DNA from 3 places in the Paenisporosarcina sp. NPDC076907 genome. Region 2 is predicted to be linked to each of the others. Evidence: riboswitches for the same ligand, from Rfam matches in the RefSeq annotation. Region 2 holds a riboswitch; each other region holds the start of a gene.

Region 1 (3,283 bases), on a different contig from region 2:
AAGCTTTCGTCCAAAAGCATCTCGTTGATGAGCATATTCAGAAGCCTCATTTAATGCGCGGCGCATGATTCCAAGAGATGCGACAGCATTGCAAATACGCGATAAATTCAATGCTTCCATCATATATTTCAGGCCATTCGCTTTATCACCCACTGCATAAGCCACCGCACCGTCGAATTCCACTTCACCACTCGGCACTGCTCTTACACCTAACTTGTCTTTCAATCTTCGAATGGAAATCCCATTCAACGAACCATCTTCCAGTCGCCATGGAACAGCAAAAAGTGTCAATCCACGTGAACCTTCAGGCGCTCCATCGATTCGTGCAAGAACCATCGCGACCTTTGCCATACCGGCATTCGAGGCAAAATACTTTTCGCCATATAATCGAAAATGATCACCCTCCTGCTCAGCCTTTACCACATTTGCACCAACATCCGATCCACCTTGCCGCTCAGTCAAAAAAGTGGCACCTTCAAACAACTCCATTTCCCCTGTGGCACACACATGCGGTAAGAAACGATCTTTCAATTTTTCATCCGCATAATGGTCGAGCAAGAATGCCGTGGCCATCGTCAAAGTAACGGGACAATAAAAACCCGCTTCTGATTGGGATAATACGTAGCCTTGTGCAAAACTGTACAAATAATTCCCCTTACGATCCAACTCCGGTATCTTCTTGTGCACATAGCCGACTATCCCTGTTTCATAAGTTTCCTGCACGGTCTTTTTGTACCCTTCATTGACCCATACTTCCGAAACATCTTCTCCGTAACGATTGAATTTCACCAAGTTTGGTGCACCTTCACGATCTGTATGGCGAGCCCGTTCATCAATTTCATTCGCTACTTGCTCACCAAACTTAGTCAAAGCCTTATCTGCAAAGTCAAACATGTCAGGTTGCAATCCACTTCTCAAAATATGTTGCAGCGTTTCATCTTCAGAATAAAAATTTCGTCGAATCATTTCACATTCCCCTTTAAATTCGATAATTTTTCCTGGAACTGCCCAAGCAACTCTTCCATTTCAGACTTCATATTCTGCAAATCAAGAATTTTCATATTTATCTCAGCCACCCGTGTCGTGCCATACTCAATCGTCCGCTCCAACTGCTTAGCACCCGTCCGATCATGGTCGAACAACAACACCATTTCTTTAATTTCATCCAGATTAAAACCATACTGTTTTCCGCGGATGATCAACTTAAGTTTCGCGTACTCCTTTGGTCCAAACATCCTAATATTGCTCTCTGTTCGAACAGGTTTCAACAAGCCAAGTTCCTCATAATATCGGATGGTCCGCGTCGTCACCCCAAACTCTTTCGCTACTTCTGCGATGCTCTTCATTCCCACCTCACCGCTTCCCATTTTTACCTATTCTAACATTGACGTTAACGTAAACTTCAAGACTCTTTATGAAAATATTGATTGTTTTTTTCATAAACAATACATCCAATTTTCCCGTCATCCATTCGAGCACGTAAATTCAGTGATTTTTTGAAATGAATAATTATTAAACTATTGCGACTATTAATCACCTAGTTGACAGGCTGAAATATTCAGACTATAGTGAACAACATAATTAAATATGCGTGATTTCTTATCAAGAGATGTGGAGGGCCTGGCCCTATGATACCTCAGCAGCGGGTTTTTACTTCGTGTAAAAATACTGTGCTAATTCCAGCGGACAATTTATTGTTCGATAGATAAGAAGGAGTGTTCGAGCTAATTTTCTGTGGATTTGTGTCCGCATTTTCTTTGCATACGTATGCCTCTTCTGTCTATCGACAGAAGGGGCTTTTTTTATTGCCCATCCTCTTTGATAACGAACATGACATAGAAAGGGGCGACATCCACTTGATTGAATTCCAACAAGTCACGAAATCATTTCAAACCAAAAAGCAAACGGTTGAAGCCTTGAAAGGCATAGACCTCACTGTTGAAAAAGGAGATATCTTCGGGGTGGTTGGCTATAGCGGTGCAGGGAAAAGCACACTCATCCGATTGGTCAATCTGCTCGAACGCCCATCCAGCGGGCAAGTAATAGTTGACGGACAACAACTAACTGCACTGAAGCCTAAACAACTTCGAGCTCAAAAGAAAAAAATCGGCATGATCTTTCAACACTTCAACCTGCTGAATTCCAAAACTGTTTTCGATAACGTTGCCATTCCGCTCGTATTATCAGGCACATCAAAATCAATAATCAAAACGCGTGTTGAAGAATTACTAGACTTCGTAGGGCTTGCAGACAAAGCCAAGAACTATCCCGAGCAGCTATCGGGTGGTCAGAAACAACGGATTGGGATTGCAAGAGCGCTAGCTACAAACCCCTCCATTCTGCTATGTGATGAAGCCACATCAGCACTTGATCCACAAACGACCAGCGCTGTTTTGCAGCTGCTCAAAAAGATTAACCAAGAATATGACATTACGATCCTGCTCATTACACACGAAATGTCCGTCATCCGGGAAATTTGCAACAAAGTAGCGGTCATGGAAGGCGGACGCGTAGTGGAACAAGGTTCCGTTTTTGATGTCTTTGCTTCACCAAAAACGGACATCGCAAAGAATTTTGTTCGGACAGTCATTCACGACGAAATCCCACAAAGCGTTCTTAAAAATGCTGTATTATCAAGCACGCTGCCAATCATTTGGAAAATAAATTTTGTCGGCAACACATCTAGTCAGCCCTTACTTTCGACTATTGCTAAGAAATATGACGTGCACTTAAGTGTTCTTTCAGCAAACATTTCAGAGATCCAGGAGACCCCTTTTGGTAATTTGATTATCGAAGTAACAGGTGAAAAGAGCGAGGTAGAAAAATCTTTCTCCTTTATCAAAGACGAAGGGTTCATCATACAGGAGGTGAAACTGCATGACTGATACATTATGGGGCATGGAAATTACAACCGAACAACTACTGGTTGGCTTTGGCGATACGCTTTACATGGTCGCTATTTCGCTAATTTTTTGGCACTGATTGGTCTCCCACTTGGCATCTTGCTCGTCATTACACGAAAAGGCCATATCTTGGACAATAAATGGATTTTCAACATCTTGAATCCTGTCATTAATATTTTACGTTCCGTGCCTTTTATCATTTTGCTCGTCGCAATCATCCCTCTAACTAGACTGATAATCGGCTCAGCCATCGGTACGAATGCTGCAATCGTACCACTCGTCTTTTACGCAGCACCGTACATTGCACGGCTTGTCGAAAACTCATTACTCGAGGTCGATAAAGGCATTATCGAAGCTGCACAGTCGATGGGTGCAACAGT
Region 2 (3,283 bases):
GCAATGCAACAACAAAAATAAACGATAGTAATGACCAGGTGATTGAGCATGGTCATTTTACTATTTTGAAATACAATTTGTTTTATTCCCTGTTCAAATTGATTTGTTCCCGTCCACTGTTAGTTTCTTCCTGTTTGAAAGCAGCTTCTTGCCTCTCATACCGATTTATTCCCATTCGCGACTGATTTATTCCCTTTCAACCAATAACCACCATTAAAAAAGCCATTCAAGGGAATTCCCTCGAATGGCTTTTCCTAGTATTAAACGCCTGCTTTTTCTTTCAAAGTAGCCGCTCTGTCTGTTTTCTCCCATGGAACATCCAAGTCTGTGCGACCGAAGTGTCCATAAGCAGCAGTTTGCTTGTAAATTGGACGACGTAGATCTAACATCTTGATGATTCCAGCTGGACGAAGGTCGAATGACTCGCGAACAATTTCAACAAGTTTCGATTCTTCAACAATACCTGTACCAAATGTATCGATTGCAATTGATACGGGTTGTGCAACACCGATTGCATAAGCAAGTTGAACTTCACAACGGTCAGCAAGTCCTGCTGCAACAATGTTTTTAGCTACATAGCGAGCTGCATATGCTGCTGAACGGTCAACTTTCGTTGCATCTTTACCAGAGAATGCGCCGCCACCGTGACGAGCATATCCACCGTACGTATCAACGATAATTTTGCGTCCTGTTAAACCAGCATCCCCTTGAGGTCCACCAATTACGAAGCGGCCAGTTGGGTTAATGAAGTATTTTGTGTTTTCGTCGATTAATTCTGCAGGAACTACAGGATTGATGACATGTTCTTTCAAGTTGCGTTGAATTTGCTCAAGTGTTACTTCTGGGTGATGTTGAGTAGAAATAACAATTGTGTCAATACGCAAAGGTTTATTGTTTTCATCATATTCAACAGTTACTTGTGTTTTGCCGTCTGGACGTAGGTATGGAAGAATTTCCTCTTTACGTACTAGTGCTAAACGACGAGCTAACTTATGAGCCATACTAATAGGAAGTGGCATTAATTCCGGTGTTTCATTACAAGCAAAACCGAACATTAAACCTTGGTCACCTGCACCGATTGCTTCGATGTCTGAATCTGTCATCGAACCTTCACGCGCTTCAAGTGCTCTGTCAACACCCATAGCGATGTCAGCAGATTGCTCATCGATTGCAGTCAATACTGCAGAAGTCTCTGAGTCAAAACCATATTTTGCACGTGTGTAGCCAATTTCTCGAACTGTTTCACGTACCACTTTTTGAATATCCACATATGCTGAAGTTGTGATTTCACCGGCAACAAGTACTAAACCTGTAGTTACAGTTGTTTCACAAGCAACACGTGCATTTGGATCTTCTGTTAAAATAGCATCTAAAATTGCGTCTGAAATTTGATCGCAAATTTTGTCCGGATGCCCTTCTGTTACTGATTCTGATGTAAATAGACGACGAGTTGTCATTAAAAATTCCTCCTATATCCTTCGAGATTGCTCTCGGAAAATTCAAACGGTACTCATTTCCCATGTCCAGCTTATTCATTCGAATAAAACCTTCCGCCTTTTCGGGCTTCTGCACACGAGGATAAAGGGAGATGTCATAAAAAAAACCCTCTCTCACGTAAAAACATGAGGAAAGGTATTCGTTAATGGGCACCTTTCACTCTTATCATCCAAGGAATACACCTTGCTTCAGGTTCAGCACCTTTGCCAATTACTACTTGGTTCATAACTGCAGGTTGCCGGGTTTCATAGGGCCTGACCCCTCCACCAGCTCGGGATAAGAGTATCCGTTCAGTTTTACATCATAATAAACTAATGATGGGTTGTCAAATATTTTTTTCATTCTATATAAATGTTTGAAAATCAGAAAAAATTTATTAGGCTATTAGTGTAGATTAATAAACGTAATGTGTTATACTAATTTTCGAATAAAGCATAAACCCGTTATAAGGGTAATATACGACAAAGGAAGGTACATATACATGAATTCAGTGAACACGATGAACGAGCTGAACGACTTGTTAAATGGCCAAAACGTGCATGTGCAACTTTCAGTCCCACAACTTGTGGAGAAAGCAACATTACGTGGAGAAGCTGTCTTAACATCAACTGGAGCTGTAAAAGTAGAGACAGGAAAATATACAGGACGTTCTCCTAAAGACAAATATGTTGTTGTGGAAGATATCTCGAAGGACAAGATTGATTGGGGCGCTGTAAACCAACCAATATCATCTGAAATTTTCTCATCTTTATATAAGAAAGTCGTTAATTATTTAAAAACAAAAGAAGAGTTATTCGTCTTCAATGGCTTTGCAGGTGCAGACAAAGAATCTCGTCTTTCCTTGCAAGTGATTAATGAATATGCTTGGCATAACCTTTTTGCACACCAATTATTCATTCGTCCAACACAAGAAGAGTTGGCTACGCATGAAGCTCAATTCACGATTGTATACGCTCCGACATTTAAAGCGGATCCTGCAATCGATGGTACTGGTTCTGAAACGTTTATTATTGTTTCAATGGAAGAACGTATCATTTTAATTGGTGGTACAGAGTATGCAGGTGAAATGAAGAAATCAATTTTCTCTATCATGAACTACTTACTACCTGAGCAAGGCATTCTGCCTATGCACTGTTCTGCAAACGTTGGTGAAAAAGGCGATGTTGCTTTATTCTTCGGATTATCAGGAACTGGTAAGACAACATTATCTGCTGATGCAGATCGCAAATTAATCGGTGATGATGAGCATGGATGGTCAGATAATGGAGTTTTCAATATTGAAGGCGGCTGTTATGCGAAAGCAATCAACTTGACTCGTGAAAATGAACCACAAATTTTCGATGCAATTCGTTTTGGATCGGTATTGGAAAACGTAGTATTAGACCCTGAAACACGTATGCCGGACTATGAAAATATTTCGTTGACTGAAAACACGCGTGCGGCTTACCCATTACAAGCGATTGATAACATTGTTGATCCTTCTGTTGCCGGTCATCCGAAAACCATCATTTTCTTGACTGCTGATGCGTTTGGCGTTTTACCTCCAATCAGTAAGTTGACGAAAGAACAAGCAATGTATCACTTCCTAAGTGGATTTACATCAAAATTAGCTGGTACAGAGCGTGGAATTACATCTCCACAAGCAACATTCTCTACTTGTTTCGGTTCTCCATTCCTTCCCCTTCCTGCAACTGTTTATGCAGAAATGTTGGGTAATAAAATTGACGAACATGATGCTCAAGTCTTCCTAGTTAACACAGGATGGACGGGCGGCGAATATGGAGTA
Region 3 (3,283 bases), on a different contig from region 2:
TAAATAATCCGGATAGCCTGGGTCAGGCAGTAACATTAAATCTCCCGGATTCAGTACAGCCATCGGCAACTCAACCAGTCCGATTTTCGTTCCAAATAACACCGCTACTTCAGTTGTAGGGTCGATGTCAACGTTGTATTCGCGTTTATAAAAATCGGCTGCAGCCTCTTTTAATTCGCTAATTCCTCGGAAGGGTGAGTATTTATGTGTAATCGGATTTTCTGCAGCTTCTTGTAAGGCTATTACGATGTGTGGCGGTGTTGGTTGGTCAGGGTTTCCTTGACCTAAATTGATTACATCGCGCCCTTCTGCTACTGCAGCTCCTACTTTTTGAACAAGTGAAGCAAAGAATTGTGGTGGTAATTGTTGAAGCTTCTTAGAAAGTTCCATGGCGTTTCCTCATTTTCTGAAATAGTTGCAATCATCAGCCAAATCTTATAATCTTTTGTGTATCTTGTCTACAGGGGGTGTACCCATGAAAATCGCATGCATTCAACTCGACGTAGCGTTTGCCGAGCCTGAAAAAAATTTTTCCAACGTTCAAAAGTACATAAAAAAGGTCGCAAGTGAGGGTGCAGAGCTCGTTGTCTTACCTGAAATGTGGAATACGGCCTATGCATTAACGCAATTAGATCAACTGGCAGATCCAGAAGGGAAACGGACAAAAGAGGTTCTTTCTGAGTTAGCGCGTACATATCATGTTCATATCGTCGGAGGTTCGGTTTCGACGAAAAAAGGAGACCACTTCTACAACACGATGTATGTCTTTTCGAATGAGGGAGAGCTTGTTGCCGAATACGATAAAGCGCATTTGTTCCGTCTCATGGATGAACATCTTTATTTACAAGCAGGAAATCATGCAAATGTTTTTTCATTAGGTTCTATTCAAGCTGGCGGGGTCATATGCTATGATCTAAGGTTTCCTGAATGGCTACGGGCGCATGCATTGGCAGGAGCGAAAGTGCTATTTTTACCAGCACAATGGCCTGAGACGCGTATTGACCATTGGAAAATCTTGCTTCAAGCCCGTGCCATTGAAAACCAATGTTTCGTAATTGCGGTTAACCGAACTGGGTACGATCCGAACAATCAGTTCAATGGTCAATCGATGATTATTGCACCTTGGGGAAAAGTGTTGTGGACAGGCGCAGAACATGAAGAATATGCTGTCGTTGATGTTGATTTTTCAGAAGTGGAAGAAGTGCGAACTCGCATACCAGTATTTGAAGATCGCAGACCCTCACTCTATAAACCTTTATTTGAAAAATGAAAATTATTTTCAAAAAGTATTTGACACCTGTGTAAAAACATCGTAAGATTTATTTCGAGCAACAAAACAACTACATATGGAACATTATCAAGAGAGACCGAGGGATAGGCCCTATGACGTCCGGCAACCCCCAGCACAAGCTGGGAAGGTGCCAATTCCTACAGAATGAGTTCATTCTGAAAGATAACCCAAAATCCATTTTTCGGTGCCTCTTTCATGATGAAAGAGGCATTTTTTATTTGGTGAAAAGGAGCATGTGATGATACACATTATTGATTTATCTAAAGAGTACGTAACGAAAAAAGGGTCGGTTATCGGTGTAGACCGAGTGAATCTTACGATCAATGAAGGGGAAGTGTTCGGGATTGTTGGATACTCCGGTGCAGGAAAGAGTTCACTGTTACGGTGCATCAATTTACTTGAACGACCAACGAGTGGCCAAATCGAAGTAGATGGTCGCGACCTGACAAAGTTAAAAGGAGAACAATTGCGTAAAGCCCGTTTGAAGATTGGCATGATCTTTCAACACTTTTACTTAATCAGCCAAAAAACAGTTGCAGAAAATATTGCATTTGCATTAAAAGCTGCGGATACGCCAAAAGAAAAAATGGCCACGCGTGTTTTGGAATTGCTTGAGATGGTCGGGCTGACCGATAAGAAGGATGTGTATCCGGCACAGTTGAGTGGTGGACAAAAGCAACGTGTAGGGATAGCGCGTGCACTGGCAAACAACCCATCTGTTTTGCTTTGTGATGAAGCAACATCAGCGCTGGATCCGAATACGACCTTATCCATTCTTCGATTACTTAAAAAAATCAACCGTGAATTGAACATCACAATTGTATTAATCACGCACGAAATGAATGTGGTAAAAGAAATATGTGATCGTATGGCCGTTATGCAGGATGGGCGCGTTGTTGAAGAAGGAATGGTATACGATATTTTCTCTAATCCTCAAGCAGATTTAACGAAAGAATTCATCAGCAGTGTGGTGTCGTTTGAAGTACCTCAATCGATTTTGGATCAAGTCACTGGACGCATTGTGAAAGTGTTGTTTAAAGGAAATGTGGCGGGAGAAGGGGTCATATCGGATATGGTTCAGAATTTTGATGTGCGCGGTAATTTCTTGCATGGCTCGATTGAATACATACAGGAAGTACCACTTGGCTTGTTTTTGATGGAAATTCAAGGACAACCAGAAAATGTAACAAGAGCCATCACGTATATGGAAGGACGCGGGGCGCAAGTGGAGGTGGTAAGAAGTGGGCATTGATATCCAGAATGTAATTGAATTATGGCCAGAAATCCTGAAGGCATTCGGGCAAACGATGTATATGATCGGAATTTCATTAGCAGTTGCCATTGTTATCGGATTACCACTAGGCATCATCCTATTCGTTACTGATCGGGGTTTATTTTTAGAAAATCGAGTAATCAAAGGAATACTCGGTTTTATCGTCAATATGGTACGTTCGATTCCATTCATCATTTTGTTGGTAGCCCTTATTCCCTTAACCAAGTTACTCGTCGATTCAACGATTGGTCCAGCAGCTGCAAGTGTATCATTATCGGTTGCCGCCATTCCTTTCTTCGCCCGGATTGTTGAAACGTCACTTCGCGAGATTGATAAAGGAGTGATCGAAGCAGCCATTGCAGTTGGCGCAACACCATGGATGATCATTAAAGATGTGTTATTGCCTGAAGCGAAATCAAGCCTTGTACAAGGCATAACATTAACCATCATCAGCTTAGTTGCTTACTCCGCAATGGCGGGAGTTGTAGGAGGTGGCGGTATTGGAGACTTAGCGATTCGCTTCGGATATTACCGTTACGACAATACAATCATGATCGTGACTGTTGTGATTTTAATTGTTCTCGTTCAAATCATTCAGCAGTTGGGTGACTGGACGTCAAAAGCAATAGATAAACGATAAAAAGGGAGAGAAACAGAGATGAAAAAAATTCTATTTTCGTTGATTCTAGTCTTACTGACAGCGGCACTTGCTGCATGTG

The links. A riboswitch is a leader RNA that binds a small molecule or an ion and turns the genes downstream of it on or off. The one in region 2 is predicted to bind S-adenosylmethionine.
Region 1: another riboswitch for S-adenosylmethionine. It lies ahead of ACQKEV_RS04595 (methionine ABC transporter ATP-binding protein); the one in region 2 lies ahead of metK (methionine adenosyltransferase).
Region 3: another riboswitch for S-adenosylmethionine. It lies ahead of ACQKEV_RS16315 (methionine ABC transporter ATP-binding protein); the one in region 2 lies ahead of metK (methionine adenosyltransferase).

What each region holds. Positions count from the first base shown of each region.
Region 1 covers NZ_JBNNIX010000001.1:941,387-944,669, reverse strand. Annotated here, with positions in the region: gene ACQKEV_RS04605 (acyl-CoA dehydrogenase family protein) at 1-966, opposite strand, end outside; gene ACQKEV_RS04600 (MerR family transcriptional regulator) at 963-1,346, opposite strand; SAM riboswitch class I at 1,597-1,712, shown strand; gene ACQKEV_RS04595 (methionine ABC transporter ATP-binding protein) at 1,857-2,885, shown strand; partial or broken gene ACQKEV_RS04590 (methionine ABC transporter permease) at 2,899-3,283, shown strand, end outside.
Region 2 covers NZ_JBNNIX010000002.1:724,180-727,462, forward strand. Annotated here, with positions in the region: gene ACQKEV_RS11305 (gamma carbonic anhydrase family protein) at 1-21, shown strand, start outside; gene metK (methionine adenosyltransferase) at 261-1,457, opposite strand; SAM riboswitch class I at 1,657-1,780, opposite strand; gene pckA (phosphoenolpyruvate carboxykinase (ATP)) at 1,979-3,283, shown strand, end outside.
Region 3 covers NZ_JBNNIX010000006.1:151,636-154,918, reverse strand. Annotated here, with positions in the region: gene ACQKEV_RS16325 (pyridoxal phosphate-dependent aminotransferase) at 1-390, opposite strand, end outside; gene ACQKEV_RS16320 (carbon-nitrogen family hydrolase) at 476-1,270, shown strand; SAM riboswitch class I at 1,352-1,460, shown strand; gene ACQKEV_RS16315 (methionine ABC transporter ATP-binding protein) at 1,530-2,543, shown strand; gene ACQKEV_RS16310 (methionine ABC transporter permease) at 2,539-3,204, shown strand; gene ACQKEV_RS16305 (MetQ/NlpA family ABC transporter substrate-binding protein) at 3,223-3,283, shown strand, end outside.